One region of the Thalassotalea fusca genome, then DNA from elsewhere that is predicted to be linked to it. Evidence: predicted binding sites of a transcription regulator. Region 1 holds the regulator's gene; each other region holds the start of a gene.

Region 1 (10,197 bases):
CTCTTTCAACCTTTGCTTGTATCATCTGCCACGGTAAAACGCGAGTTACCCTTAGTATTAGGAATCACAGGATTAGCCTACTGGATGCTTTTTGACCAATACTTCAGCCATACTGAAGGTTGGATACTAATGATTGGTTTTTTTACTTACATAGCAACCTTATTGTTGATTACATTAAATGGGGCAAAAAACCATGCTTTAGACGATGCGATGATTATCGAAGCAGAGCAAGAGGTTCCTGAGGCCGTTAGCACTGGCTGGTCACTCTTTTGGTTGGCAACGGGAATGGTTTTACTGCCATTGAGCGCCACTTACTTAGTTGATTCATCCGTATTTATTGCGCGGGCATTTGGCATTAGTGATCTAGTAATAGGTCTGACAGTTATTGCCATAGGCACCAGCTTACCTGAGTTGGCTGCCAGTATTATGAGTATCATCAAAAAAGAAGACGATCTCGCACTTGGCAATATCATTGGTTCCAATATCTTTAATATTTTGGCGGTACTTTCATTACCCGGCATTATTGCGCCAGGTAATATTGACAGCAACGCCGCTTTGCGAGACGCACCGTATATGCTCGGCGTCACCTTTTTACTATTCCTAGCTTGCTTTAGTCGTAAGTCAGGAAACTTCCGTATTACGCGCCTAAAAGGCGGCATATTAGTAATGGTATTTATTGCCTATCAACTGCTGTTATTCAGCCAGCTAAAAGGTTAATCGTTCATGAAAGATTTTATCTCCCAAGGCCTTAAAGTTATCGATATTGAACAACAAGCTGTTGCAGACTTGCGTACCTTTATTGATGATGATTTCAACTATGCCTGCGAATTAATGTTTAGTTGCTCTGGGCGAGTCATCGTTATTGGCATGGGGAAATCTGGACATATTGGTGGAAAAATAGCAGCGACTCTCGCCAGTACTGGCACACCATCATTCTTCGTTCATCCCGGTGAAGCGAGTCACGGTGACTTAGGTATGATCACCAGTGATGATGTCGTGTTAGCGATATCCAATTCTGGTGAAACCGGTGAAGTTGTACAGATTATGCCGGTGATAAAACGCATCGGAGCAAAGCTAATTGCGCTTACTGGCAATAATAAGTCAACGTTGGCCAAACTTTCTGACGTACATGTCAATGTCGGTGTTTCCCAAGAAGCTTGTCCTTTGGGTCTCGCACCAACATCTAGTACGACGGCTACCTTAGTTATGGGTGATGCCATGGCAGTCGCTTTACTCAACGCGCGCGATTTTACCGCTGAAGACTTTGCTCTTTCACACCCTGGTGGTAGCTTAGGAAAACGCCTTTTGCTTAGACTTGCCGACATTATGCATGTTGGAGAACGTTTACCCATTGTGACCAAGAATGTACTCATAAAAGACGCATTGGTAGAAATGTCACTTAAAGGTTTGGGGATGACAGCAGTAGTCGACGATAATCAAAAACTTATTGGCCTGTTTACGGACGGCGATTTAAGGCGTATTCTTGATGAAAGAATAGATATACATAAAGATGAGATTGCATCTGTTATGACTCGCCAACCAACTGTTGCCAAAGCAGAAATGCTCGCAGCCCAAGCACTTAAAGTGATGGAAGACAAAAAGATCAATGGTCTTATTATTGTCGATGATGCCAATCATCCCATTGGTGCTATGAACATGCATGATTTACTTAGTGCAGGGGTGCTGTGATGCAAACACTTTACGGTGCAGTCGCCGACCAATTCATCGAAAAAGCAAAAGCTATAAAATTGTTTGTTTGTGATATCGACGGCGTATTCTCTGATGGCCGTATTTATTTGGGAAATGATGGCGAAGAGCTGAAGGCATTCCACACCAAAGATGGATTTGGCGTTAAAGCACTTGGTGCCAGTGGCGTTGATGTTGCAGTTATCACTGGACGACAATCGAATATCGTGCAAACACGTATGTCAGCTCTGAATGTTAAGCATATTATTCAAGGCAAAGAAGACAAATTGCCTTGCTTAGTCGAACTGATTCAATCGCTAAACATTTCCCCAGAACAAGTCGCCTACATAGGCGATGACATGCCAGATTTTGAATGTATGAACTTTGTTGGCTTAAGCATCGCGGTTAATGATGCCCACCCGACTATTAAAGCGATGGCCGACTATACAACAACTATTCGCGGTGGCTTTGGTGCAGTAAGAGAAGTTTGTGATTTAATGATGCTGGCTCAAGGAACACTTGCGCATGCAAAGGGTGCAAGTATATGAATCGACTCTATGGCGCAGCATTCTCTTTCTTTGTGTTTGCCATATTGATATATGCCGTTGTTGAATGGCATCAATCTAAACAACCAACATTGACCGATCTAGACAATGATATCGCACCTGATTTTATCGCGGAAACGCTGAGCAGCGATATATATAACAAAGAAGGTAAACTTGCGTACAATATTGACGCCAAACGTATGGAGCATTTTGCAGATTACGAAGTTACCCACTTTGATCAGCCCAAATACACGCTATATCCAAAAGGTGGCGAAGCACCTTGGAAAGTCAGTGCCATTGATGGCACCCTTTATAGTAATAACCTCGTGAAACTTGAGAACCGCGTAACACTTATGTCTACTGACGCCAGTAGTTTGGTGCGAGAAATTCACGGTAGCTACTTGGAGCTGAATTTACGTACGAATGTACTAAGTTCAGAACAAGCAATTATGATTATCGGCAACGGATTTACCATATACGGCTCAGGACTCGTTGTTGACTTAAACACTACACAAATGACATTGAATGAACATGTACAAACGATTTACAAGAAATCTAACTCTTAGTTTGGCGCTTAGCCTTACCGTCGCGACTTCACCTACCGCAATATCTGCTGAAGTAAGTGACTTTGATCAAGAAGTTATCATAAAATCTGAAAGCCAAGACGGTGATTTAAAGAAGAAAATATTTAGCTACATAGAAAACGTGGTTATTACACAAGGCTCTCTTGTGATCAATGCCGATTTGGTACAGGTTATTACCTCGACTGACGCTAAGGAAAAAATTTATATTGCTAAAGGTAGTCCTGCAAAATTTAGCCGAACACTTGCCGATGGAACCCCCATCAATTTACAAGCAAATGAAATCAAATATGATCCGGCTAATAGCCTAATCATCATTTCTGGCGATGCGTACCTTGAGCAAGACGGTACACAAATGACGGGTGATACCATCACCTACAATTTCAGAACTGAACAGGTCAACGCATCGAGTGACGATGATGCACAGGTTGAGACTGTTTTACAGCCGCAGCATCTAGAAAAGAAGAAAAAATAGATGAGTGAATCAGTACTAGTTGCGAATGCACTCGCAAAAGCGTACAAAGGGCGACGTGTAGTAAAAAATGTTTCATTGTCTGTTAACGCAGGTGAAATTGTTGGTCTACTAGGCCCTAATGGTGCAGGTAAAACTACATCGTTTTATATGATTGTAGGTCTGGTACCAAATGATAGCGGAAGTATTACGCTAAATAATGAAGACATTACACTGCTTCCAATGCATGAAAGAGCGCGACAAGGCATTGGCTATTTGCCTCAAGAAGCGTCGATATTCAGAAAGCTGAGTGTATACGACAATATTATGTCGATATTGCAAACACGTAAATCGCTCACAGAAGTAGAACGTGAAGAAAAGCTTGAGCAACTGCTTGAAGAGTTTCATATTTCACACATAAAGGATAATCTTGGGATGAGCCTTTCTGGTGGTGAAAGGCGTCGTGTTGAAATTGCACGCGCACTTGCCGCTGATCCTAAATTTATTCTATTAGATGAACCATTTGCTGGTGTAGACCCTATTTCCGTAGGAGATATAAAGAAAATTATTCTACACTTAAAAATGCGCGGTATAGGTATTCTCATTACGGACCACAATGTAAGAGAGACGCTCGATGTATGTGAACGTGCTTACATTGTGAGTCATGGTGAGTTAATTGCTGAGGGTGACGCAGATCAAATTCTTGCGAATCAACACGTAAGAGATGTGTACCTCGGTGAACAATTCACGTTATAGTTAAGGTAATCCAGCTAATTATGTTTAATAACAATAACAGGAAAGTAAGTTTTTAGATGCGCCCTACTCTGCAACTTCGAATAGGTCAACAACTCACCATGACCCCACAATTGCAACAGGCAATCAAACTGTTGCAATTGTCGACATTGGATTTACAACAAGAAATCCAAGAAGCGCTAGAAAGCAATCCATTGCTGGAAGTAGATGAATCAGCTCCAACTAACCAAGAAGATAAACCTGACAACCTCGAAGAAGCGTTTTCAGCACAATCAAATGACTCATCCGATAATGCTAGTTCCGATGGTTCTGAAGACGCCATGCCTTCGGCTGATGAAATCACCACGACCGAAGCAATGGATAAAAATGATATCCCTGAAGAGTTGAATATTGATACGACGTGGGATGAAAGCTTTAGCGCAGGTGTATCGAGTGGCGGCGTTGGCCCTTCAGATGATTACACTTATCAAGGTGAGACCACAGAATCTATTCAAGATCACTTACGTTGGCAAATGGATTTAACGCCATTTACTGAAACAGATCGCGCAATCGCCACAGCGATTATCGATGCAATCGACGACGCTGGTTATTTAACCGTTACCGCCGAAGATATTCTAGAGAGCTTAGGTGTCGAAGACGTAGAAGTTGATGAAGTAGAAGCAGTAATCAAGCGTATAAACATGTTTGACCCCGTTGGCGTTGGCGCTCGCTCTATCTCTGAGTGTTTATTAATTCAACTTAATCAATTCGACCCTGCCACGCCATGGTTAAAAGAAAGTAAAGTGGTATTGTCTGAGCACATCGACTTACTGGGTAATCGTGACTATCGTCAATTAATGCGTAAAACACGCTTAAAAGAAGACCAACTACGTGAAGTTATTCGATTAATCCAGTCTTTGGATCCTCGCCCTGGTGATAGCGTAATTAAAGGTGACGATCAATACATCGTACCGGATGTATCTGTTGAGAAAAAGAATGGTCGCTGGGTCGTAGAATTAAACCCTGATACTGCGCCTCGATTAACAGTTAACCAACAGTATGCTTCTATGGCTCGTTCAATGAAATCGACCACGGACAGCCAATTCATTCGCTCTAATCTCCAAGAAGCTAAATGGTTCATTAAAAGTTTAGAAAGCCGAAACGAAACCTTATTAAAAGTGTCTAATTGTATCGTGCAACGCCAACAAGGCTTTTTTGAACATGGCCCTGAAGCGATGCGTCCGATGGTTTTAAATGATATTGCTGAAGCTGTAGATATGCACGAATCAACAATATCTCGTGTTACCACACAAAAATACATGCATACTCCGAGAGGCATATTTGAGTTGAAGTTTTTCTTCTCGAGTCATGTAAGCACGGAAAATGGCGGTGAATGTTCATCGACAGCTATCCGCGCATTAATCAAAAAACTTGTTGCAGCCGAACTACCCGCTAAGCCACTAAGCGACAGCAAAATGGCAGAGCTACTCGCTGAACAAGGAATAAATGTTGCGAGAAGAACGATAGCTAAGTACCGCGAGTCCTTGTCTATTCCACCTTCAAACCAACGAAAAAGTTTACTTTAACTCACCCAACGATAAGGAATACGCATATGCAGATTAATCTTTCAGGTCATCATGTTGAAATCACCGATTCACTTCGCCAATGCGTTAATGAGAAATTTGCCAAGCTAGAACGACATTTTGAGCATATCAATAACGTGTATGTCGTATTAACAGTTGAAAAATTAAGTCAAATCGCCGAAGCAACTTTACATTTGAATGGTACTGAAATTCACGGTAAAGCCGAAAATGGCGATATGTATGCATCAATTGATTCTCTTATCGATAAACTTGATCGCCAAGTACTTAAGTACAAAGGCAAATTAAACCAATACTAAAGAAGTAATAATCCTTCACACGCCTTATGAAGTTACATGAAATATTAACCGAGGACTGCACGTTATGTGCAGTCCCAGCGACTAGCAAGAAAAAAATACTTGAAACCATCAGTGAGAAAGCCGCTGAACACATCAGTGGCTCTACAACTTTTGAGTTACTCGATAGTTTAATTACGCGTGAGAAGATGGGTTCTACCGGCATAGGTAATGGCATTGCTATACCTCACGGACGCTTGCCCAATACGGAGAAAGTCATTGCGGTATTAGTGACAACATCTGAACCTGTCTCCTTTGACTCTATCGATAATCGCCCGGTTGATATTTTTATCGCTTTGTTTGTTCCTGAAGAACAATGCCAGCAGCACCTTTGTACTTTGCAAAGTATTGCCCAGGTGTTTAGCGACAAACGAATTTGCAAACAAGCGAGAAAATGTGAAACCAGTCATGAACTGTATTCGCTCGTACAGCAAACCAACCATTGATAGATGTAGCGTGCATACATTTCTGTTAAGGTATAACAAACCTACCAAGGAACCCCTTAAATGAAGTTAATTATTGTTAGTGGCCGTTCTGGATCGGGCAAGAGTGTTGCCTTAAGAGTTCTGGAAGATTTAGGCTATTACTGCGTTGATAACATCCCCGTTAATTTGTTACCAGCCTTAACGCATACAGTAATTAACGACTATGAAACTGTTGCAGTAAGTATCGATGTACGTAACTTGCCTGACGAACCTTCCGATGTCGCAGAAATCCTTGATTACTTACCCAATAATGTTGAGTTGAGTATTCTTTATTTGGACGCAGAAGATGTAGACCTTATTCGTAGGTTTAGCGAAACAAGACGATTACACCCATTGATCCGCAAAAACATTGCATTAGATCAGGCTATTTCTTTGGAAAAAAAGCTACTGGAACCTATTGCCAGTCGCGCTAATTTATATTTTAACACCAGCCAGTTATCACCACACCAGCTGGCAGACATGATCCGTGAACGCATATTAGGTAAGAAAACTGGCACTATGATTGTCGTATTTGAATCCTTCGGTTTTAAACACGGAATCCCAAAAGATGCAGACTACGTATTTGATGCCCGATTTCTTCCAAACCCTTTCTGGGAAAAAGAACTAAAACCCTACACAGGATTAGATCAGCCCGTGCAAGATTTTCTTGCAAGCCAACCTATCGTGACAAAGTTTATTTGGCAAATTAATAGCTTTATGATGACATGGCTACCACACCTTGAACGCAACAACCGTAGCTATATCACGATTGCAATAGGCTGCACAGGTGGAAAGCATCGTTCCGTATACATTGCAGAATTGCTAGCGAAGAATCTTAAGAAAGAACGTTCAGACGTTCAATCAAGACATAGAGATATTGAGCTGTAATTTAGGAAACACCATGCCAAACTTTCAGCGACAGATTACGATAACCAATAAGCTAGGATTACATGCTCGCGCGGCAACCAAATTAGCGCAAGTATGTCAGGCATTTGATGCCAAGGTCACAGTAAAGCTTGGCAACAAGGAAGCTGACGCCAGCAGTATTATTGGTTTAATGTTGCTTGCGGGAGGTCAAGGCAAAGAAGTTTTGATTGAAACAGATGGTAAGGACGCTGAACAGGCTCTTACCGAAGTATGCCAATTGTTTTCTGATAAATTTGATGAAGACGATTAAACCCCATAATTCAATTCTTCCCCTTCATTTATCCCTCTTGTAAAGTATTTCACAGCAATAAAAAAGCTGCTAAAACTTCCGACTTAAGATACACTTACATTCAAGCAAGCGCCAAAAACCACAGTTGCGCTTAATAAGTAGACACTAATAACACTGAGCCTAAGTGGCAGTGCATTTGTTATGGTGCATAGTTTTTCGAATAATTAATTCCAATTAATATAACGGCACAGGAAAGTATTATGCCGGAGATTTCTGAACAAGATTTTGGTCAACAAAAGCTACTCGAGGTAAACCAAGCCCTCGGCAGTGGTATGTTCGTTTACGTTCGAAAACTATTGCAAAACATGCCAGCCTACGACCTTGCTCTATTACTTGAATCGTCACCAACCAAAAGTCGTACCATACTGTGGCAGCTTATCGATCCCGATCATCACGGTGAAGTTCTAGAAGAGCTCAACGAGGAAGTCCGTAAGGGAATCCTCAAAAACATGCGTCCAGAAAAATTGGCCGCGGTTGCCGAAGGCATGGATGTTGATGACGTAGCCGAAGTACTTAGAACACTTCCTGATACGGTTTATCAAGAAGTACTGCTGTCTATGGACTCTCAAGACCGTGGACGCGTAGAGCAAGCCTTATCTTACGAAGAAGATACCGCTGGCGGTATCATGAATACCGATACCATCACGTTGCGTCCTGACGTGAGCGTTGATGTGGTTTTACGTTACTTACGATTAAAAGGTGAATTGCCAGAGTCTACTGACTCATTTTATGTTGTCGACAGAAAAGATCATTTCATTGGTTCTGTAAGTTTATCTACCATCGTTACTGCCAAACCCGATGTTATAATTTCTACGCTAATTGATTCAGAAATTGAAGCGGTGCCAGTCGATATGCCTGAAAATGATGTAGCACAACTATTTGAACGCTACGATTGGTTTTCTGCTCCCGTTATTGACAACGACGGTCGATTACTAGGCCGTATCACTATTGATGACGTCATCGATATCATTCGTGAAGAAGCAGAACACTCGATGATGAGTATGGCGGGTCTAGATGACGAAGCGGATACCTTTGCCCCCGTTGTAAAAAGTACTCAACAACGCTCAATCTGGTTAGGCGTCAACTTGATAACCGCCCTAATGGCCGTTGCAGTATCGAGTATGTTTGAAGGCATTCTTAGCCAATTAGCCATATTGGCTATTTTAAATTCGCTTGTGCCAAGCATGGGCGGGGTTGCAGGTAACCAAACGTTGACACTGGTTATTCGTGGTATGGCGTTGGGCCATGTTGGCGACAGTAACTCGAGAGCATTGCTCATAAAAGAACTAGCGGTCGGTTTCCTCAACGGCTTAATTTGGGCGTTTCTGATCGCAACCGTTGTCGCAATTTGGCAGCAAGATTTGTTACTCGGTGGCATTATCGCATTTGCGATGTTAATGAACTTAACCGCAGCTGGTATTGCCGGGGTTTCTATTCCATTAATACTTAAGCGTATGAAAATTGATCCAGCACTTGCCGGAAGCGTAATTCTTACAACAGTAACTGATGTGGTAGGTATTTTTGCCTTTTTGGGTACGGCAACGCTGTTATTGTCCAATTAAGGGCTGTTTAGCCCATTAAAAAAGCGATGAACATTAAAAATGTTCATCGCTTTTTCCGATATACTACCAATTAATCTGCAAGTTATTGCTTAATTACCTGCCACTTGCATTTCGTCTACAATAATAGACCCAGTGCGAATACTGCCATGCATATCAATGTCGTTACCCACAGCTATTATGCCTTTGAACATGTCCTGCAATCGGCCCGCAATGGTAATTTCAGATACTGGGTAAGCGATTTCTCCGTTTTCAACCCAGAAACCAGCAGCGCCACGTGAATAGTCTCCATTCACGACATTAACGCCCTGTCCCATCAGTTCCGTCACTAGTAAGCCTGTACCAAGGGTTTTTAACATTGCGTCAAAGTCGCCACCTGTTGGCTCAACCAGCCAATTATGGATGCCACCTGCATGGCCAGTCGTTTGCATGCCAAGTTTACGTGCCGAATAACTTGTTAAAAGATAAGTTTCCAGATTACCCGCTTTGATGATTTCACGATCATGCGTTGCAACGCCTTCACTGTCAAAAGCACTACTAGCCAACGCTTTCTTAATATGTGGGCGTTCATTAATTTGCAAAAATTCAGGAAAAATTTCCTTACCTAGGCTATCCAACAAGAACGATGACTTGCGATATAAATTGCCACCACTGATAGCGGCAATGAAATGTCCCCAGAACGTATTTGCGATATCAGCACGAAACATTACAGGTACCTTAGCAGTCGCAATTTTTCTTGCGTGCAACCTGGCGAGCGTTTCTTTTGCTGCCTTTTCGCCAACCTGTTCTGGCGACATCATTAAGTCAAAGTCTCTATTGACGGTATAAGCATAATCTCGTTGCATATCGTCATTTTCATTCGCAATCACAACACAACTTAAGCTATGACGCGAGCTTGGGTAACCGACCAGTTGACCATTGCTATTACCATATACTTTAAACCCTTCAAAACACGCCAGTGATGCGCCATCAGAATTGGTAATGCGTTTGTCGTAACCACGAGCAACTTGCTCACACTCAATCGCAA
Region 2 (10,197 bases), on a different contig from region 1:
AAATCAAACGCGTAGAGTATTACTAAATGTTTAAGCGACTCAGTTATTGGCTGAGTCGCACAAATTATCCTTTCAAATACTTTATCGTTGGCAAATCTTCGTAGCTATTTTCTCTATCGAAATAAACGGTTTAGTTCATCAATATAAATATTAATAATAAAGTCCAACTTAACGTTAACCCCGCTGAAATCCAGTTGGCGTACGTGATATCTTGATTTCTCTTAGCTCTCTTGGCGATGTTGAATACACTTATTAAGCCGATAACGGGAAAGCCAATGGTTGTGAGAAAAACTCTTGGTAATGAATCTGAAAAATATAATCGCCAGAATAGGGTGCTGTTTGTCGAGTTTTCGTTAGTGTATATGATATAGGCTGGCAATGAAGCTAACAGCAATATGAGTAAGGAAACTAAAACAAGGTAATTCATGATTCTACTCCCTGAAAAAATATGGACACGACTCCGATGAACTGGCTCATCAGTTCATAACTTTATTTGGCGCCAATATTGTTGAATTCAAGGAGGCCGTTAAAATATCTGTCCGTACGCCCGAATAGAAAGCACGAACAAAGTTATCAAAACGTTCGCCCTGAGTAGGAGGAACGACGTATCGAAGGGTAATCTTTATCTCGTAATATGCTGTGCCTGCCGAAGGGCGACTGCTGCGCGCTCAGCAAAAATTACACTTTTGAAAATAAGAATAGAAAAATGTTGGTTTGCTACGCTTTTATACCAACACTTGATTGTCCACCGCTGGCCTTGCCTTTAGCATCGTAGGTTACGCTAGATTTATTGTGGCTTTGTAATAACGACGATTTCATACGCTCAACGGCTAGTTGAGAATGCTCAATAATTTGCCCATTCACTTGGTTGATATCTTTACATTTTAAAAGTAAATCTTCAGTTTTCTGTAGTATTTCGTCGTGTAGTCCCTGCGATTTTTCTTCTTTAAATTGCAGGCTTTGGCCTAACTCAGTATCTATGGTTTGAATAGCGACAAGTAACGAATTTTTTTCTTCAGCAACACTGATGAGTTTATCAGGATCTCGCGATTCCAAAATGGCTCTTTCGGTATTCAATAAACTTTCTAGTTGCTCCAATTGCTTACACTGTTGCTGGAGTTTGTCGTGTGGATTGAAACCGTCTGCCATGATCTGACCTTAATCTAAGCTAAACTCAAAATTAGCGATACTTGCTGCCAATTTCTCGGGGTTAATTTTATATTCACCAGATGCAATCGCCTTTTTAAGTTGTTCAACTTTTTTCTGATTGGTTTCCGGTGCGTTTGCTGCTTTTTTTTGCAACTCGCTCAACTGTTGAGCTTGCGGCGTTAAAGATACAGAATCTCGACTAGCCGTTTTAGCTTGAGTCGCGCTAGCTTGAGATTGTGCCGCTTGCTGTTTTACCTGATTTTGCTGTTCAACCTTTTGCTTAATCGGGTTGTTGTTTTGCAAGTTGTTGATATTTATAGACATAAAAAAACCTTTGCGTAGCGATATTACATTTCTATCTATTTATCGGCATTTTTGCTGATATCATTAACTAAATTATAAATTAATTATCACTTTATTTATAGCTGCAACTTGACCAACTACTTTGCGGCCGGAACGTTCATTCTCTATCGTGATTTGATCACCAATGCTACCATCTCGCAATGCAACTCCTGTTGTCTTAATCGCAAAGGTTTCACCTTTTGCCACTATAGTCACTTTATCCCCTCGGCATACCATGCATATACTCTTCATTGAAATTGGTGTGCCCTTAGACAGGCTTCTTTTAGCGCGTGCGCCAATGACTAGTTCTGCGTCATCTATACTGCTTCGACGAAGCTTATAAATGTCTTTCTGAATTACTTCTACATTTGAGTGATCAAGCGTCGTGCCTTTGCTAATCGGTCTAGCTGCAACCAAAACGGGCACGGTATGAGTGACTTTTACCGGAATAAACATATGCCATGGCGTTGAATCAAAACAAGAAATTTTCACATTTACGTTTCTACCGCCAGAATTTTCAGGTATATTTGCGACTAATGCTTGCTGGCAAGGCCTAATAATAATTCTTGGATCTATTTCGTTTGCCGTAACGGTTAATTGCTCGTCTGGTTTATCACTGTATTGCTGCTTTACAACATCAGCTGCCAATTGCTCAATATAGTCTTTATCAAACGATTGGGCCGCAGCAATTTGTAATGCCGAAACCAGAACAAGATAGTTTGTGATTAAAACCTTTAATTTACTCATAAATTTTGTAATCTATTACTAGGGAAATCGAAATAGTCGACTATGCTTACTATAAGCTCGTGTATTTATACTTAAGTGTCAAAAATAGGGCACTTAAATATACATATATGTGTACAATCAAGAATTGTGCCTTTAATTGCATTTAGCCGTTATTGGACGATTTTCAAGAGGTTTGTATGGCCGGAATACTAGATTCAGTCAACCAGCGTACTCAGCTGGTTGGTCAAAATAGACTTGAATTACTACTGTTTAAGCTTGTTGGACGCCAACGTTTTGGCATTAACGTATTTAAAGTAAGAGAAGTCTTACAATGCCCACCTTTAACGTCGTTTCCCCACCAAGATCCTTATATCAAAGGGGTCGCGCATATTCGTGGCCAAACAATTTCTGTTATCGACTTAAGCAAAGCGACGGGCGGGCCAGAAATTCAAAATACAGATAGCTCATTCATTATCATTGCCGAATATAACCGCAGTGTGCAGGGCTTTCTTGTTGCAGGTGTGGAACGTATTACTACGTTAAGCTGGCAAGATATTATGCCACCACCCGAAGGTGCGGGTAAATCAAGTTATTTAACGGCAGTGACTGAAATAGACAACGAAATGGTCTCTATTTTAGATGTTGAAAAAATCTTGAACGAAATATCCCCAGTTTCTACTGAGCTTAGTGAAGACATCGCAGATGTAACTGTGGGCGAGAGTCTTGGTGATCGTGTCATCATGATCGCTGATGATTCTACTGTTGCGCGTAATCAGGTAAAACGTGCTTTGGAACCGCTAGGCTTAAATATGTTGTTAGCAAAAAATGGTCAAGATGCGCTAGATCAATTACGTGCTATTTCTGAAGAATGCCCCAATCGATTAGATGAAAAAGTGGCATTGCTTATTTCTGATATTGAAATGCCAGAAATGGACGGTTATACATTAACTGCTGAGATTAAAGCAGACGAGCGCATGCGTTCAATGCCAGTAATTTTGCATACATCACTTAGCGGAGTATTTAACAATGCTATGGTTGAGAAGGTGGGTGCAGAGGACTTTATTCCTAAATTTCATCCTGATGAGCTAGCCACTGCTGTGAAAAAATGGCTCAAAAATGATGAAGTAAATGAATAGCGTTTATAAGAATTAGATATTTAAGGCAGGAATTGTATAGTGTCAGCCAGACAACTCGATGATAAGTGTTATCATCAGTTTCGTGAATTTTTAGAACAGCAATGCGGCATTGTGCTAGGTGAAAATAAACAATACTTAGTCAAAAGCCGTCTTGCGCCGTTGATGTCTAAATTTGACGTTGGGTCATTAGGAGAATTAGTTGCACGAACATTGAGCCCTGTAGAGCGGCAATTACGTGCCGCAGTGATTGATGCTATGACAACTAACGAAACATTGTGGTTTCGTGATGAGTATCCCTACGACTTACTCAAAAGTAGATTGCTACCCGATTTTAAAGGGCAACGTACGCCACTTAAAATTTGGTCAGCTGCCAGTTCGTCAGGCCAAGAACCTTACTCTATTGCTATGACCATTAGCGAATATTTGCAACGGACGCCGGGAGCGTTTCCAGGTGGTGCGCAAATCATCGGTACCGATATTTCAGATACAATGTTAGAACATTGCAAATACGCACACTATGATAGCCTTGCTTTATCTCGCGGGTTGTCTGCGGAGCGTAAACGTGCTTTTTTCGAACCTGGTGATAACGGCATGTATAAGGTGAAAGAACCGATTAAAAAAATGGTCAGTTTTCGCCACTTAAACTTGCTGAACAGTTATTCGCTAATGGGACGATTTGATATCGTTTTTTGTCGTAATGTGCTTATTTATTTCTCACCTGAAATCAAAGCCAAAATATTGTCACAAATTCATGGCGTATTAAATAATGGTGGATATTTGTTCCTTGGCGCATCGGAATCACTGTCAGGACTCAACCAAAGTTTTGATATGATTCGTTGTAATCCAGGCATTGTATATCAAAAAAAATAACGTCAATATTATAACGAGCAACAGTTACTAATTTGTTGCTCGTCACCTCTCTAAAAACAACAGCATATAAGCGCTTAGCAGACTAGTTAACATTACTAAACTAGTACATAAAATGTGTTTCAGGCGCCAATAACGGTGCTACTAACATTTGTTAGGCGAGTGCAATCCTTTCTTCCAAATAACCACTCAACCTTCATAATGGCATAAAAATTGTATCTCAAAAGCATTAGTTAGGAGGTACGGTTTATGGCCATTAGTTTTGATAAGGCGTTTGGTATTCATCCCGCCAGTTTAAAAGTGAGAGCTGAAAATGCTGAAGTTATTGCGAGTAACATCGCAAATGCCGACACGCCGGGTTATAAGGCAAAAGGCATGGATTTTCAAAAAGCACTTGAACAGGCTGCTAGCAAGCAGCAAACAGGTATGAGAAAAACCCATGAAAAACACTTTGACGTACGTACCGAATTTACAAGTAGCGTACAATTTCGTGTGCCAGATCAACCTGATACAGGTGATGGCAATACCGTAGATGCACAAATGGAACGAAACTTGTATCTAGAAAACTCAATGTATTATCAAGCAAGTCTTCAATTTATGAACGGTAAAATCAAAGGCTTGAAAAAAGCGATATCTGGAGGTCAAGGGTAATGAGCTTATTTAACGTATTTGACATATCTGGCACGGGAATGAGCGCACAATCTGTCCGCTTGAACACCACCGCAAGTAACATCGCAAACGCAGATAGTGTCAGCAGCAGTATTGACCAAACTTACCGAGCGCGTCATCCAGTGTTTGCCGCTGAGATGCAAAAAGCTGCCGCGGGTCAAGAAGGCGCTGTAGGTGTTGAAGTACTGGGCATTGTTGAAAGCGACAAACCACTCAACGTGGAATATTCGCCAGGACATCCTATGGCAGACAAAGACGGCTATATCTATAAGCCCAATGTTAACGTAGTAGAAGAAATGACTAACATGATCTCGGCCTCACGCTCATATCAAACTAACGTGCAACTGGCAGAGTCAGCGAAAAATATGCTGAATAAAACACTTATGTTGGGTCAACGATAACATTTAACCGGGAGCAACTATGACTTCTTCAGTTTCAGGCGGTAGTCCACTCGAATCGTTGCGTTGGCAACAAGAAGAATACAAAACCGCACAAAAAGATGATGGCATGTTAACGCAAGAAGATTTCTTTGCCTTGTTAACAAAAGAGTTGTCGTATCAAGATCCAACTAAACCGGTTGAGAATAACGAGATGATTTCGCAAATGACTGCATTTTCTACCACTGATGGTGTATCTCAGTTAAATGATTCTTTTACTGAGTTTGCTGCGTCTATGTCATCAAGCCAAGCGTTACAAGCATCCTCGTTGGTAGGGCGTAGCGTTTTGGTAGACGATAACGTGTTTGGCCGTGACGAAAGCGAATCAGTGAAAGGTAAGCTGGTCAGTGATAAACCAGCAAGCAACGTTAATATTTATGTAGAAAACGCTGCTGGCGAGATTATTCAAACGGTACCGGTTGGTGACGTAGCATCGGGTGAGTCTATATTTACCTGGAACGGTGAAATGACTAACGGTGATATGGCTCCAGCTGGTGCATACCGATTCCGAATTGCTGGTCTTGTCGACGGTCAGGCATCAGAATTGCAAGCGATGACTTATCGCAAAGTAGACAGTGTAACGCTAGCAGGAGCAGGCGGTAGTATTTTATTGAACTTAAACGGCGGTAGTACGATGAAATTAACAGACGTAGTTGAAGTGTCTGAAGGTTAACGTCGTTTTCGTTGTAAACAAAATTGAGAAAGAGGTGATTTATGGCTTTTAATATCGCACTGAGCGGATTAACCGCAGCCCAAAAAGATTTGGACGTTACGTCAAACAACATTGCTAACGTAAATACCACGGGTTTTAAAGAGTCGCGTGCTGAATTTGTCGATGTTTACGCATCTTCATTATTAGCATCAGGTAAGACTAAAGTGGGTGATGGTGTACTCACTTCAGATGTAGCACAACAGTTTTCACAAGGTAGTATTCAATTTACCAACAACGCACTTGATTTAGCGATTACGGGTAATGGTTTTTTTGCAACGGTACCTGAATTAGATAGTTTAGAAACCTCATATACTCGAGCTGGTCAGTTTAAACTAAACGCTGATAACTTCGTGGTGAACTCTCAAGGCGGCCATTTGCTTGGCTTCCCGGTAAACCCAGATGGTTCTTCTGCTTCGGTAAGTTTAAGTACGGCGAGTCCAATTCAGATACCTACGTCTTCTGGCGCGCCGCAAAAGTCAGCTGAAGTTGATATACGCATGAACTTACCGGCGGGTGATTCGTATATTACTGGTGCACCTGTAGGTTTTGATCCAACAGATCCCTTGACTTTTAACCACTCAACCTCAGTGACTATCTATGATTCATTGGGGGACAGTCATATTATGACCTACTACTTTATTAAGGAAGACCCTACAACGGATCCAAATTCATGGATGATGTATACGGCCGTGGATGGTGTAATGTTGGATGTCCCAGGTGGCACAGGTAGTATCGCTAACCCAACTCACGACGCTACTGTAGCAGGGAGTCAGGCTAACATTTTGGGAGCTCAACTTGTCTTTACAAGTGGTGGTGATTTTAATGCGCAAACACCCGCATCAATAACAACCCAGAATTTTATGACTAATATTTTGACCAATGGTGCCGATCTGACTCAAAACATAACCGTAGATTTCAATCTGGATACTGGTGGGCCAAATCCAAATGAACCGACGCAATTTGCCTCAAACTTTGAGGTAACGTCTCTGGAGCAAGATGGCTTGGCGGTAGGTCGATTAACGGGGATAGATATTGGTACTGACGGCTTGATTCGTGCCACTTACAGTAACGGTACTTCTTCACCACTATCGCGAGTCGCATTGGTTAACTTTGCTAATGAGCAAGGCTTAACGCAAGTGGGCAACTCCAGTTGGAAAGAAAGCCTGTTGTCGGGTGAAGGTTTGGCAGGTGAAGCGGGTTCAGGTACGTTTGGTACCATTAACTCTTCAGCACTTGAGCAGTCAAATGTTAACTTAACGACTGAGTTAATTGATTTGATTTCTGCACAGCGTAACTTCCAAGCGAACTCTCGTTCACTAGAAGTAGATAATCAGCTAAACCAAACGATTCTACAGATTCGATAATTAAATCGTAATTTCAGTTAGCTAAAACGCATTAGGTTCAAGTAACTTAATGCGTTTTTTTGTTTTCAGTTCCTTCCTTCAATCACTCTCTCACCTCGTATACCCACCATTGGCATTCATCTTGCAGTTATCTAAGCATTAGTTGTAACAGTCATTAGCAGGAGTTCATTATGGATAAGATGCTATACATCGCCATGAGCGGTGCGAAACAAAACATGCATGCTTTATCAGTGAATGCCAATAACCTGGCAAACGCCAAAACTACAGGCTTTAAAGCCGATTTGGCGCAAGCAAGGGCAATGCAGGCGTTTGGTGAAGGCATGCCAAGTCGCGTATTTGCCATGACAGAACGCGCTAGCCAAAACTTTGACAGTGGTACGATTCAAACCACTGGTCGTGATCTTGATGTTGCTATTAATGGCGATGGATGGTTGGCTGTGCAAACGCCCGATGGCACAGAAGCATTTACCCGAGATGGTCATCTAACACTGACTGAAAATGGCAATTTAAAAACACCCGATGGCAATTTGGTCATGGGAGACACCGGCCCGGTAATTTTGCCATTACCTGTAAACAACATTCAAATTAGCCATGATGGCATTGTCATGGTGCAACCTGAAGGCGCGCCAGCCACCATTCAAGAAGAAGTTGCCAGACTAAAGTTGGTTAACCCAGATACTCGAATGATTGAAAAGAGCGCTGATGGGCTATATCGCCGTAAAGACGGTAATCCTGAAGACGCTGATGTAGCGGTTCGCCTACAAAGTGGCGCGCTTGAATCAAGCAATGTCAATCCTATCGGGGAAATGACAGACATGATTGCATTACAACGCCAATTTGAAATGCAAATGAAATTAATGAAAACCGCTGAAGAAATTGACGCAAGTAGTGCGTCATTGTTGCGTGCTTTCTAGTTGAATAATTGATAGAGGTGATTTATGAACCCAGCATTGTGGATCAGTAAAACTGGCTTAGACGCACAAACCAAAGACATCGCGGTAATTTCGAATAACCTAGCGAATGCCAGTACCGTAGGGTTTAAAAAGAGCCGCGCGGTTTTTGAAGATTTGTTGTACCAAACGATTAACCAGCCAGGCGGACGTTCTGCGCAAGATACTGAAATGCCTTCTGGTTTAATGCTTGGTGCAGGTACTAAAGTAGTTGCGACTCAAAAAATTCATACACAAGGCGATATGCTAACCACTGACAATTCATTAGACATGATGATTCAAGGTGAAGGCTTTTTTCAAATTCAGTTACCTGATGGCTCGCTAGCTTATTCACGTAACGGTCAATTTACCCTTGACGACGAAGGTAACATGGTAACTCCGGGCGCAGGCTATTTACTGCAACCACAAATTACCATTCCGCAAGACGCACAATCAGTGATTATTTCTCAAGACGGTGAAGTATCGGTGCGCTTACAAGGACAGGCTGATAATGCTGTTGTTGGTCAGTTAAATACCGTAAATTTCGTTAACCCAACGGGATTAGAGCCAGTGGGTCAAAACCTATATGTTGAAACTGCGGTAAGTGGTGCGCCACAAGAAGGTGTTCCTGGATTAGAAGGCTTTGGCATGATTGTCCAAGGAGCGCTAGAAACATCAAACGTAAATACGACCGAAGAACTGGTGAACTTAATTGAAAGCCAGCGTGTTTACGAAATGAATTCAAAAGTCATTTCATCAGTAGATCAAATGCTTAGTTACATTAACCAACAATTATAATGGTTAAGGAGCGCATTATGAAAAATTCATCAATTGCCTTAGTGTTTGCGCTGGTTATGTCAGGTTGTGCCAGCGTAGAACAGGCGAAAGTACTACCTGATGACCCAGATTTTGCGCCTATTTTGCCGGAAGCAAAAGAAGAGTCGATTGTACCAACAGGTTCATTATTTAAACCGAACTATGTGAACAATATTTATTCTGACTCAAAAGCAAGACGCGTAGGTGACATCATTTCTGTGATTCTAAGTGAAAGTACACAAGCACAGAAAAATTCAAAAACGGAATTGAAAAAAGAGAACAGTGCCACGCTGGACCCCATTACGGGGTTAGGTGGAACTTCCGTAACTTTTAAAGATGACGCAATCCAGTTTGGATTAAATCAATCATCTGATTTTAAAGGCGACTCAAAAGCCAACCAAGGTAATAGTTTGAGTGGGAATATATCAGTACATGTATTACGTGTATTGCCGAATGGTAATCTGATGATCCGTGGTGAAAAATGGATGACGCTCAATAACGGTGACGAATACATTCGCCTCACTGGGATTATTCGCTCAAAAGATATTTCGTCTGACAATACCATACTTTCAGGTAAAGTCGCCAATGCCCGTATTCAATATTCAGGTACGGGGGCATTTGCAGAAGTTCAAGAGCAGGGCTGGTTGTCAAAGTTCTTCAGCAGTTCTTGGTGGCCACTATAACGGGGTTTGTAAGATGAAAATTTTCACAACAATTGTATTACTGACTTCTTTATTCATTGGCTCAACCGCACAGGGGCAACGCGTTAAAGATTTAGCGGATGTAGCAGGGGTGCGATCAAACCAACTAGTAGGCTACGGCTTAGTAGTGGGTTTACCGGGAACTGGGGAACAAAGCCCGTTCACTGAACAAAGCTTTAAAACCATGTTGAGTAATTTTGGCATTACCATGCCAGCGAATTTGAAACCTAAGATCAAGAATGTGGCTGCTGTTGCAGTGCATGCGGAATTGACAGCGTTTGCAAAACCTGGCCAAACGATTGATATCACTGTGTCTTCAATGGGTAGCGCCCAAAGCTTAAGAGGCGGC
Region 3 (10,197 bases), on a different contig from region 1:
CCGTATTCTATTTATAGTTATCATCTTGCCACCAAGCGTTTTAAGCAGATAACGCTGCCGTACAGTGGTGGTAATCTTAGAGGGGATTACATGTTGGCGCTGTCGCCAGATGAAAAGAGCTTGGCAGTACTTGAGTATCAAAGCAATAGTACTTCGTTGATGAAGTTCATTGATTTAGATAATCAGCACGAAACTTATCATCAAACGGCGTTTAGCGCTTTTTCAAACATAGCGTGGCTTTCTAAAAATACACTGGTTGTTGCTGATGGTTCTGGGCTTAAACAATATGGTGTTGACGACCAATCTATTCGTGTACTGATCACGAATAGAGATATTGGTTACGTTTCCACCAATCTTAAAACAGGGGCCATAGTGTTTGATAAGAGTGATATGGTGGTCAACTTATATCAAGCGCCTCTTGCGAAAAATGGTGAATCTAACAGTTTGGACATTACCGCCAATGCTGCGATAACTCAATCGAGTTTTACTAACTATTCTCCGTGGTTGGCTAATCGGTCGCTGAAAAGTGCGTACGTGAGCTCGGATAAAGGGGACAGTACAATCATGATCCGCCAAGTTGACGGTAAAACAGCCGATACGCATTTTCCTGCAACCATCAAAAGTATTGGCAATGGACATTGGTCACCTAATGATAGGTATTTGGTTGCCGGGCTAAATAACCAATTGTATGTGTATGATGAAGCTGCTGCACAATGGCAGAGTTATTTACCTGACAATCACGCCATTCATTATGTACATTTTTTGAATGACAACAAAGTATTGTATAGCACAGATGTTGATGGCGACTGGCAAATATGGCAGCTGAATTTAACGAATAACCTTACCAAAAAAATTACCCATGCAGGAGGCTATAGCGTTCAGGCGAGTGACGATGGTGTAACACTTTACATGACTAAATTTAATCATGCCGGGTTATACCGTCACAATATCGAAACTGGAGAAGAACATATCGTGTTACCTGAATTTCAGATAACCTCTTGGGGGCGCTGGCAGTTACGAGGTGACACTATCTATTATCTGGCAAGTGATGCGCTAGAAGCTTATGAAACGTTAACAAATGAGCGATATTCGGTGTTGAACTATGCTCAAAATCGACCGTTGTCGTTCTCGGTTGCCCATGATCAGGAAACTGTCTTTCTGGACGTAACTGAGTCATCTACGGCCAATATTTGGCAAATGAATATCGACCAAGCGCAATTGAGCGCCAAATAGGAAGTCTACATGAACTGGTTAGCGATTTTAAAAGAAGTGCAGCAGGAAGTGACCCCGTTCTTGGGAAGTGGCAAGGTAGCAGAATACATTCCTGCCTTAGCAGAAGTAGATCCCATGCAATTTGGTATGGCGATCACCTTAAATAACGGTCAAACCTTTGGTGTTGGCGCATATGAACAAGCTTTCTCAATTCAGAGTATCTCTAAAGTATTCAGCTATACCTTGGCATTGCGTGCTCATAAAGATGACTTATTCAAACGGGTTTGGCGTGAACCATCCGGTAACCCATTTAACTCGCTCGTTCAGCTGGAATACGAAGCGGGTATTCCCCGAAATCCGTTCATTAATGCCGGTGCGATTGTGGTGTGCGACAGTATCCTTTCATTGCACCCAGAAAAAGGGAAAGCATTGCGTCATATCCTAGATTTTGTACAACAATGTAGCAATGACTATTCGATATCGACAGACCCCGCTGTTGCTGAATCTGAAATGGAGCATGGCTTTCGTAATTTAGCGCTGGCTAATTTGATGAAGAGCTTCGGCAACCTAGATAACAATGTTGAAACCGTCTTGGAAACTTATTTTAGTCAGTGTTCAATCGAGATGTCTGCCAAGCAGTTATCGCGCGCGATGCTTTATTTGGCAAACGATGGCATGGATCCGATTTCAGGGACCAAGTTTATTAGTGCAGCGCTCGCCAAACGTATCAATGCCATTATGTTAACTTGCGGACACTACGATGCTTCTGGTGACTTTGCATACCGAGTCGGCTTGCCGGGTAAGAGTGGTGTAGGGGGGGGCATTGTCGCTATCGTACCGGGCAAAATGTCTATTGCTGTTTATTCACCTGCACTTAATGAATTTGGTAATTCATTGGTGGGGACTAAAGCATTAGAGCTATTTGCTGATAAAACTGATGTTTCGATTTTTTAAAAAGGCGAAAATATTTACTTAGGGGAGCATGTGCCCCCCTAATAGTAAATTAACCTAATACCATGTTGGTTAAGCCATAACTTAACCAATAGCCAATGGAGTAAGCGACAAGTAAGTATCCTGCCATTGACAAATAGCTGATAAAGTTTAACTCCTTCACTTTACTCATCGCGATAATGCCGGCCGCTGAACCGATAACGAGCATTGAACCGCCTACACCCGTAGCGTAAGTAAGCGCCAACCAATCGGTGGTTTCCATCGCAATGTCAGCTTTAAGTAGGGCAGCTGTAAGTGGAACATTGTCTAATATTGCAGACAACATACCGAGCAAGTAGTTTGCGACGCTGGTGTCCATGATGCGATAGATGCCCGTCAGTTGGTTGAGTACACCTATTTCCTTAAGCATACCGACGATGAGTAACACACCTAAGAAAAACAATAAGGTATCGAATTCTATTTCTCGGATGTAATTGAGAATACTTTGGTTGGTTTTTCGAACCAAATATTGGGCAATGAGGAACATGCAGCTCAAACCGAAGAGGAAGGTCAATACTGGCGGAATCTGGTAGATAGCATTCAGTGCCAGCGTTGAGATGATAGTCAATAAGAACACGCTAGCAATGATTTTGTCGTTACGTTCGATAGGTTTTGATGAGGTATCGAAATATAGTTGGCCGCGCATATTACGCGCCAGTAGGCCGGCAAGTACCAAGACTGCGAATAGTGAAGGGAGAACTAATAATAATAAGTTAGCAATACTCACCTTGCCATCGAGGAAGATCATGAGTGTGGTAACGTCACCTGTTATTAACGATACACCGCCACTATTAACGGCAAAAATGATCAGCGTTGCATACTTGAGACGCTGCCGCGCTGGCACATCGAGCGAGGCGATTACGGCGACAGAAACGAGCGTTGCGGTAACATTATCGGCAAATGAGCTGAACAAGAAAGCAAACCCCCCAATTAAAAACATAAACTTACGTTCGTGCATTTTCTGGGGTAGTAATCCCTGTACGAGATTAGAAATAAAGCCTTTACTGTTGAGGTAGGCAACAAAGGTCATTGCAGCCATTAAGAACAACCAAAGCGTTGCGATCTCTAACAAGTTTTCATTGAGTTGATGACTGATTATTTCAGGCGTATTGCCGTGCATTGGGAATAAATAAGCGAGTAGCCAACACAAGGTGCCAATAAACAGCGTAGATTTTGCTTTGTTGATGTGGATTACTTCTTCAAAAATCACAAGAAGCAATGCGATAAAGGCCAAAAGACTGATAACCAATGTCATTTTCGTTCCTAAATTTGGGTGGTTCAGCAGTGTGGAAATTTTGATGGCGCGATGGTAAAGCTTTTGCTCTAACAAATAAATCGAAATTGATAAAAATGTGTAAATCATCGCTACTTATTTAGATGAGGATGGTTGTTTTTAGAAAATAACTATCACCAAGAACGTGCCATTGACTTCGCCTACGTATCACTATGTTTTCTTATATGAAGGCGAATTTAGCAACTACACTGAGATTACAACGAATCGTCAAATTTCATATTTGGCTATTGAATATTGGCCTGATAATCGCAATTTAAATCATAGGCAATGGAAGAGCGGACTACTCTTCTATGGTTACTGTAGAACATGCATGAGGTAGAGAAAGTCGTTGATGAAGAATAAAGATTTATATACACAGTTTGGTCGCCAAATCGTGAGCCGCACTTTACGCTCAGCGCGTCCATTTTTTGTGGGTATTAATGGCTGTCAGGGTTCGGGAAAATCCACCCTGTCTCAATTTCTGGCAACATATATTCAATCTAACTTCATGCTCAATGTAGTGGTTTTATCTCTTGATGATTTCTACCTTTCGCGCGCTGAACGACAGCTGAAAGCAGACGCTGTCCATCCTTTGTTTGCCACGCGTGGCGTGCCGGGTACACACGATGTAGAACGGCTAAAGAATACTATTCAGGCGCTTGCTCGGCGCGATATCAAGATAACCTTACCGGTGTTTGACAAAGGCACAGACGATATCTTACCTCGTTCGCAATGGCGTTCGGTCAATCAGGCGCCTGATATTGTCATTATTGAAGGTTGGTGTTGGGGAGTTCCTCCGCAAAATGAGCAAGAATTGCAAATGCCTGTTAATGCCTTGGAGTCGACGCAAGATGAAGACGGCACTTGGCGTAAGCATGTAAATGATAGCTTAGCACAAGGCTATCAACCGCTATATGACTTTATCGATCATTGGTTGTTTCTGCGCGCACCCAGCTTTGATGTTGTTAAACAGTGGCGACATGAGCAAGAACAACCGCTATTGGCACAACAAGCAAAACAGGCAATGTCAGAAAATGAAATTGCAACGTTTATACAATATTTTCAAAGACTCACTGAGCATGGACTGCGTGTATTCCATCAGTATGCGGATACTATTTGGCATTTGGACAGTGAGCGCAATATTGTTGGGATCAATAAGTCTGATTGAGACTAAAGGCTTAGGTTTGTTGTTTCTTGATTGGTCTGACATTATCAAGCGGCTCTTCTTTATACACTTGCACTTGGTTTCTTCCTTGGATCTTCGCTTGGTATAGAGCTTTGTCCGCTTGTTCTAACGCCAGAGCTTGGCGTGTTGTAGAAACATTGTCGATAAAACGTAGGCCGATGCTACCAGTAACTACCGTCTTATCAGCAACGGTTGAAAAGCGATGTGGAATAGCCAATGCTTCGATACTGAACCGGATTTTTTCTGCAACTTCTACTGCATAGTCGTAACTTGTATCACATAGTAATACGACGAATTCTTCTCCACCGTATCGTGCGAGAATATCGCCTGGTCTGCGTGCAATTTGGCAATAAGTAAGCTGAGCGGCTATTTTTTCTAAACACTGGTCACCTTTCTGATGGCCAAAATTGTCGTTGTATTGTTTAAAACTATCGACATCGAGCATGATGATGGCGATTGAAGTTCGTTGTCTGAGGCTACGTTGCCACTGTTCGGCAAACACCTGATCAAACCTACGACGATTGGCAAGTTTGGTGAGTCCGTCGGTAATGGCAAGAATCTGTAGCTCTTTGTTGGCGCGAGATAATTCATCTTGTGCATCGAGTAACTCTTGAGTGCGCTCCGCGACCTTCGCAGCAAGCAGGTGTTTATCATCTTGCATTTGCTGAGCAGATTTATTGAGCAATGAGAAAATTACCCGAAGTACTACATAGCCAACGACTAATGTGAATACGATAACGCTGATAAAAATATTGCGTGTCTGTATATAAGACGTCAGCGCTTCATCTTTATTAATCTCCGTGGCTAACCCCATACTCAGCGTGCTGTCCCATAGCCACGAGCCGAAAACTTCGACGCCACGATAGTCGCGGTAGCCTGTTACGTCATGACCGCTTAAACCACGTACGGCTTGTTCTGCCATTTTGGTGAGCGGTCGAAGTTCGTTGTTCGTTGTCGGTTGATGACCTTCAAGTAAGTTTCCACCCGGATCGGTAATGTAGATATTCATCATGCTGTCTTCACCCAATGAAATTTGGTTGGTGCTTTCCAGATGATGTTTAAAACGGCTCTCAGTTAACAATAAGCCACTACGGTCAAATGCATAGGTTTCGCCTGACTCACCAATTCGCCCAAGTTCACTGATATTAGAGAATTGCGTTTTGGGGTCGACAAATTTAGCCAATAGTGCAATTACATTTTCCTGTTTATCTTTGATTGTGGCTGTAATGAACATCGCAGGCACAAATTTTTTGCTGCTTGGGTCAGGCGTCTTTATTCCCTTGATGATGTAGTTATCATCCTTAAAAGCTGCATCCAGTTGCGTAGCCGCCAGTTGGTCGATAATACTGCGTTTGCCGATTTGGTCGAACTGATTGCTTGATATATTAATGCGCTCTACAGAAATGAGAAAAAAATCTCTGTTGTCATAACGTTTAAGCATGCCGGACACGATATCAAATAATGACATGGCAATCGGATGATACTGTTCAAACGCTACCTGATTATCGAAAGCTTTAATTAACTGCTGTGTTTGATTGACAATCTCAGGCGCGGCGACGATGGCATCCAACGTGCTTTTGCGTTCTTGAATAACTAAATGTTGGGCTTCTTGAACGGTTTGTAATACGGTATGAAGAGAATCACGCATGCCAAGAGCAGTGCGATGCTTGATATCCATTAACGCAAGGGCAGCGGCCGAAATAATGAGAATTACGGAGGCGATATAAAGTGAAATGCCAATGAGGCGTTGGGTTTTATAGTCTTGCACCTAAGAAAGTTCTCTTGTCTATTACTACATATTACGGACAAGCTTCCTACTACTCAGCGATGCTCCCTATCTGTTGTTCAAGGTTCTCGCGCTCAAAAATTTAGCGCTATTAGGCTTTCACGCTTAATGATCAAGTATAGACGTGAATTTCAATTAATGTAATTCAAATTCCGGCAGATGCTGCTTTATGTAACTAGCACCAACGTCTGACACTTTGACAGTAGTCCTTAAATTGCTGACCAAACAGTTGCGTTAGCATTTGTTCTTCGGGAAGGATCTGGAATTTATTCATATAGGGCACGAATAGTAAGGCAAATATCAATGCATAAGCATTACTCAAAAAACATCCCCAACCAATAAGGGCGGTAAAGAAACCCACATACATTGGGTTGCGGGTAAATTGATAAATGCCACTGGTGACTAAACTACTCGTCGATTCCGGTGCGGTAGGATTGACAGTGGTTTGAGCGCGCCGAAACTCCAATGCTCCAGCAAGCGTAAGTACGACTGCGATCACAACAGCTATTATCAATAGCACTATCTTGATGTTATCCAAAAACATGAATGACGGGGTAGCTTGGGCGATTAACCACATAATCGCGGCAAATAGCAACATCAATAATAATGGCGGAATTCGTAATTCAAGAAATTTCACTTCGAGGCTCACAGCAAAAACAACCGTTAATATTAGACCAGATTACAGGCAGGAGGTAAATGTTAGTATTGTTAGAGAATTTCTTAAAAATCAGATACAACCAGTAAATTATCAGTTTGTTATCCGTTTACTATCAGTAATATCAAATGATAGTGTTCAAATAAGCCCGCATCAACCATGGCTGATATTTCATTTATCACATGCTAACATCCAAGCTTTAAATAATTAGTCGTACTCGCGTTTTATGCAATTATCGTATTTGGCCGTCGTTGATATCTTTTTTCGTTTCGCAGCCGTCGGCATGACCGCGCTGTTGGTAACGTTTTACTTATGTCGTCGTGTCAATCTTCAAACAATGCTTGGTGCGAGTTTCTCCATTAGTTTAGTGGGTTTCATTCTGTTAACGGCTCCTATCGCAAATTCTCATTATGGTGCGTTAAGAGGCTTGTTTTTAACTCTCACCGAACTTTGCCCTTATTTTCTGTGGGCTTGGTCAATGTCGTTGCTTGACGACCACTTCAAACCGCAACAGTGGCCCAAGTGGCGATTTGCCTTGATAGCCACAGTTATCTTGTGGTTTTGTTATTTTTTCGGTGTAAACGAGGGGCGAGGCGTCCTGCATGACGTCAACCACGTCATAGAAGGGTTAGTATTGCTTCATATTCTGCTGGTGACATTAAAGGGATTCAATGATGATTTGGTTGATAGTAGGCGGACGACAAGAAAAATTTTCATCATTGGGGTAAATATCTATTTAATTTTTATCATTTCACTTGAATTAATCGATGCGCCATTGCGTGATTTCCCTATTTTCAGTGTTTCCCACGCACTATTGTTTGTCCTCTCTATTTGGGGGCTAAGTGTTTATCTCTTTCGCCATGCAGCTCAGCATATTAATGAGCTGGAAGTCTTCAATAGTGATGCACCGTTTTTAGATGCGGGGAATGTGGAGCGAGATAATAACGAACGGTTATTGTTAAAATCTGACACTAATAACAAACCAAATGGTATTCCCTTGGTGTTCGCTCCTGAGTACAAGAAGTTGCTTTCATTGATGGAGTCAGGTGGCTTTCAGGCAACTGGGTTAACGATAACGTCTTTGGCTGAACAGCTTGCCTTGCCAGAGCACCAATTGCGTATGTTGATTAATCGCCATATGGGATTTAGAAACTTTTCTGAATTTCTCAACAGCTATCGTATTCCGGCAGCTTGCCAGCAACTCGCTGACACCGAACAATTACGTAAGCCAATTTTAACGATTGCACTTGAACTAGGTTATGGTTCTGTTGGTCCTTTCAATCGTGCATTTAAGCAACAAATGGGTAAAACGCCGAAAGAATTTCGCCAACAATTTCAAAATTAGCGATGTTTTTTCAAAATCAACGAGAGATAACTTGGTGAATTAACTAATGTTTCATGCAAATTATTTGTAAAGGAATCATTAGATGTTTAAATATATCGCCTGTCTTGTCGTGCTACTAGTCACTTGGTTTTTGTGGCCAGTTTATGAGTTTTATGCCTATCGAGGAAAAGCAGAATTCTTACCTTTTTATCAATTTATCGATATTCCAACCGAAGGGCCAAAGTCACAATTCATTGGCGATGTATACTATCAAACTACTGGGGAAACCGTGCTTGAACTTGCATCAGCACATCAGCAAAAAATCAATGCGCCTGCGATATCAATCGCTGTTACTATGCATGGGGAGATAGTGTGGGCTGGCGCTTCAGGTTGGGCAGATATTGAAGCACAAATTCCCGTAACCCCAGATACTCAGTTTCGAATCGGTAGCACTTCAAAGGCCTTAACGAGTATCGGACTTGCGCGTATGGTTGATTTAAATCATTTCGATGTTGATGCCCCAATTAGCCGATATTTTAAAGAATTACCCAACCCTGAATGGGCGAACATGAGCGCACGTGACTTGGCATCACACACCTCAGGTTTACCTCATTACAGAGAAAATACTGATAAGCTCGGAATGTATCAAACATTGGCATTGTCGACACGATACGACAATGTAATAGATGCACTAACTGTATTTGATGACAGTGAATTATTATTCGCGCCCGGTTCGGACTACAGCTATTCCTCTTTTGGTACTGTTTTGCTCAGTGCTGTAATGCAAGAAGCGAGCAAAGTACCGTATCTAACTTGGATGAAACAGCAAGTTTTCTCACCATTGGGTATTAAAGCGACCACGGCAGAATTCGACAACACAACACCAGAATCACTTGCCACGTTTTATTGGAATGATCAGGGACGCAGTAAGCAAGTCCGACCGTGGCGTGATGTCGATTTGAGTCATCGTTTGGCTGGCGGGGGTTTTGTATCCACATCCTCTGACCTTGTTAGACTAGGCTCAGCGTTCTTAGATACTCAGTTTATTTCCACTGAGACACGAGAGTTATTTTGGCGTGCGCAAGCATTACCAAATGGGAAGATGCCGCCACACAACTATGCTGTAGGTTGGCGAACCATCTTGTTAGATCTTGGAGAAGCGATAGGTGAAGTACGTGCTGTAAACCACGGTGGTGTATCACGAGGCGCACAAAGTTGGCTAATGGTATTGCCAGAATATGACATGGCAGTTGCAGTTAATATTAATGCAAATACCGATGTTTTCGGCGATTTTTCACGTATTTCACGGGATATAGCTATGGTGTTTATACAAGCTAAACAGAGCAAAGAGCACATTGTATCAGTTCGAACGATGTTCAATGAATAACTAGCTTCACATTCATTTCACAATCTGGTCGTTAAAGTGTGTGTTATCGCTTATAAATGGAATCACGATATGCACAACTATATTGCGCTCGACAACCTTAGCCAGTCATTTGAAACGAGTGAGCAGCCTGTAACTTTGTTCAACAATATTAATTTGTCCATTAATCAGGGGCAAACGTATGCCATTACAGGACCCTCTGGTGTTGGCAAGTCCAGCTTGCTTATGTTGATGGCAGGGTTAGAGCAAGGGTCATCAGGACATGTTTGGTATGTTGAACAAGGCCGTCGACAGTCGATAGAGGCATTGAAGCCATACACAGGGTTTATTTTTCAGCAATTTCACTTATTACCTGAGCTAACGGCACTACATAATGTCGCTTTACCA

The links. Region 1 encodes sigma-54, which starts transcription at its own class of promoters, with help from an activator protein. Its sites were predicted from a motif close to GTTGGCACGNNNNTNGNNT; they were not measured.
Region 2: flgF (flagellar basal-body rod protein FlgF) is a predicted target of sigma-54. The motif match lies at 7,511-7,529, and genes of this name have one in related genera.
Region 3: ACSLUK_RS05395 (kinase) is a predicted target of sigma-54. The motif match lies at 3,730-3,748, and genes of this name have one in related genera.

What each region holds. Positions count from the first base shown of each region.
Region 1 is NZ_JBQRUN010000016.1:23,598-33,794, forward strand. It holds gene ACSLUK_RS16185 (calcium/sodium antiporter) at 1-717, shown strand, start outside; gene ACSLUK_RS16190 (KpsF/GutQ family sugar-phosphate isomerase) at 724-1,689, shown strand; gene kdsC (3-deoxy-manno-octulosonate-8-phosphatase KdsC) at 1,689-2,234, shown strand; gene lptC (LPS export ABC transporter periplasmic protein LptC) at 2,231-2,797, shown strand; gene lptA (lipopolysaccharide transport periplasmic protein LptA) at 2,799-3,287, shown strand; gene lptB (LPS export ABC transporter ATP-binding protein) at 3,288-4,019, shown strand; gene ACSLUK_RS16215 (RNA polymerase factor sigma-54) at 4,076-5,581, shown strand; gene hpf (ribosome hibernation promoting factor) at 5,608-5,895, shown strand; gene ptsN (PTS IIA-like nitrogen regulatory protein PtsN) at 5,922-6,377, shown strand; gene rapZ (RNase adapter RapZ) at 6,438-7,283, shown strand; gene ACSLUK_RS16235 (HPr family phosphocarrier protein) at 7,297-7,572, shown strand; gene mgtE (magnesium transporter) at 7,812-9,173, shown strand; gene pmbA (metalloprotease PmbA) at 9,263-10,197, opposite strand, start outside.
Region 2 is NZ_JBQRUN010000001.1:407,457-417,653, forward strand. It holds gene ACSLUK_RS01755 (LPP20 family lipoprotein) at 1-26, shown strand, start outside; gene ACSLUK_RS01760 (hypothetical protein) at 131-427, opposite strand; gene ACSLUK_RS01765 (flagellar protein FlgN) at 718-1,149, opposite strand; gene flgM (flagellar biosynthesis anti-sigma factor FlgM) at 1,159-1,473, opposite strand; gene flgA (flagellar basal body P-ring formation chaperone FlgA) at 1,546-2,238, opposite strand; gene ACSLUK_RS01780 (chemotaxis protein) at 2,415-3,353, shown strand; gene ACSLUK_RS01785 (CheR family methyltransferase) at 3,393-4,223, shown strand; gene flgB (flagellar basal body rod protein FlgB) at 4,470-4,871, shown strand; gene flgC (flagellar basal body rod protein FlgC) at 4,871-5,290, shown strand; gene ACSLUK_RS01800 (flagellar hook assembly protein FlgD) at 5,310-5,999, shown strand; gene flgE (flagellar hook protein FlgE) at 6,041-7,402, shown strand; gene flgF (flagellar basal-body rod protein FlgF) at 7,573-8,316, shown strand; gene flgG (flagellar basal-body rod protein FlgG) at 8,341-9,129, shown strand; gene flgH (flagellar basal body L-ring protein FlgH) at 9,147-9,830, shown strand; gene ACSLUK_RS01825 (flagellar basal body P-ring protein FlgI) at 9,844-10,197, shown strand, end outside.
Region 3 is NZ_JBQRUN010000003.1:227,768-237,964, reverse strand. It holds gene ACSLUK_RS05410 (winged helix-turn-helix domain-containing protein) at 1-1,233, shown strand, start outside; gene ACSLUK_RS05405 (glutaminase) at 1,243-2,166, shown strand; gene nhaD (sodium:proton antiporter NhaD) at 2,216-3,457, opposite strand; gene ACSLUK_RS05395 (kinase) at 3,828-4,643, shown strand; gene ACSLUK_RS05390 (GGDEF domain-containing protein) at 4,654-6,429, opposite strand; gene ACSLUK_RS05385 (methyltransferase family protein) at 6,623-7,084, opposite strand; gene ACSLUK_RS05380 (helix-turn-helix domain-containing protein) at 7,329-8,447, shown strand; gene ACSLUK_RS05375 (serine hydrolase domain-containing protein) at 8,530-9,813, shown strand; gene ACSLUK_RS05370 (ABC transporter ATP-binding protein) at 9,883-10,197, shown strand, end outside.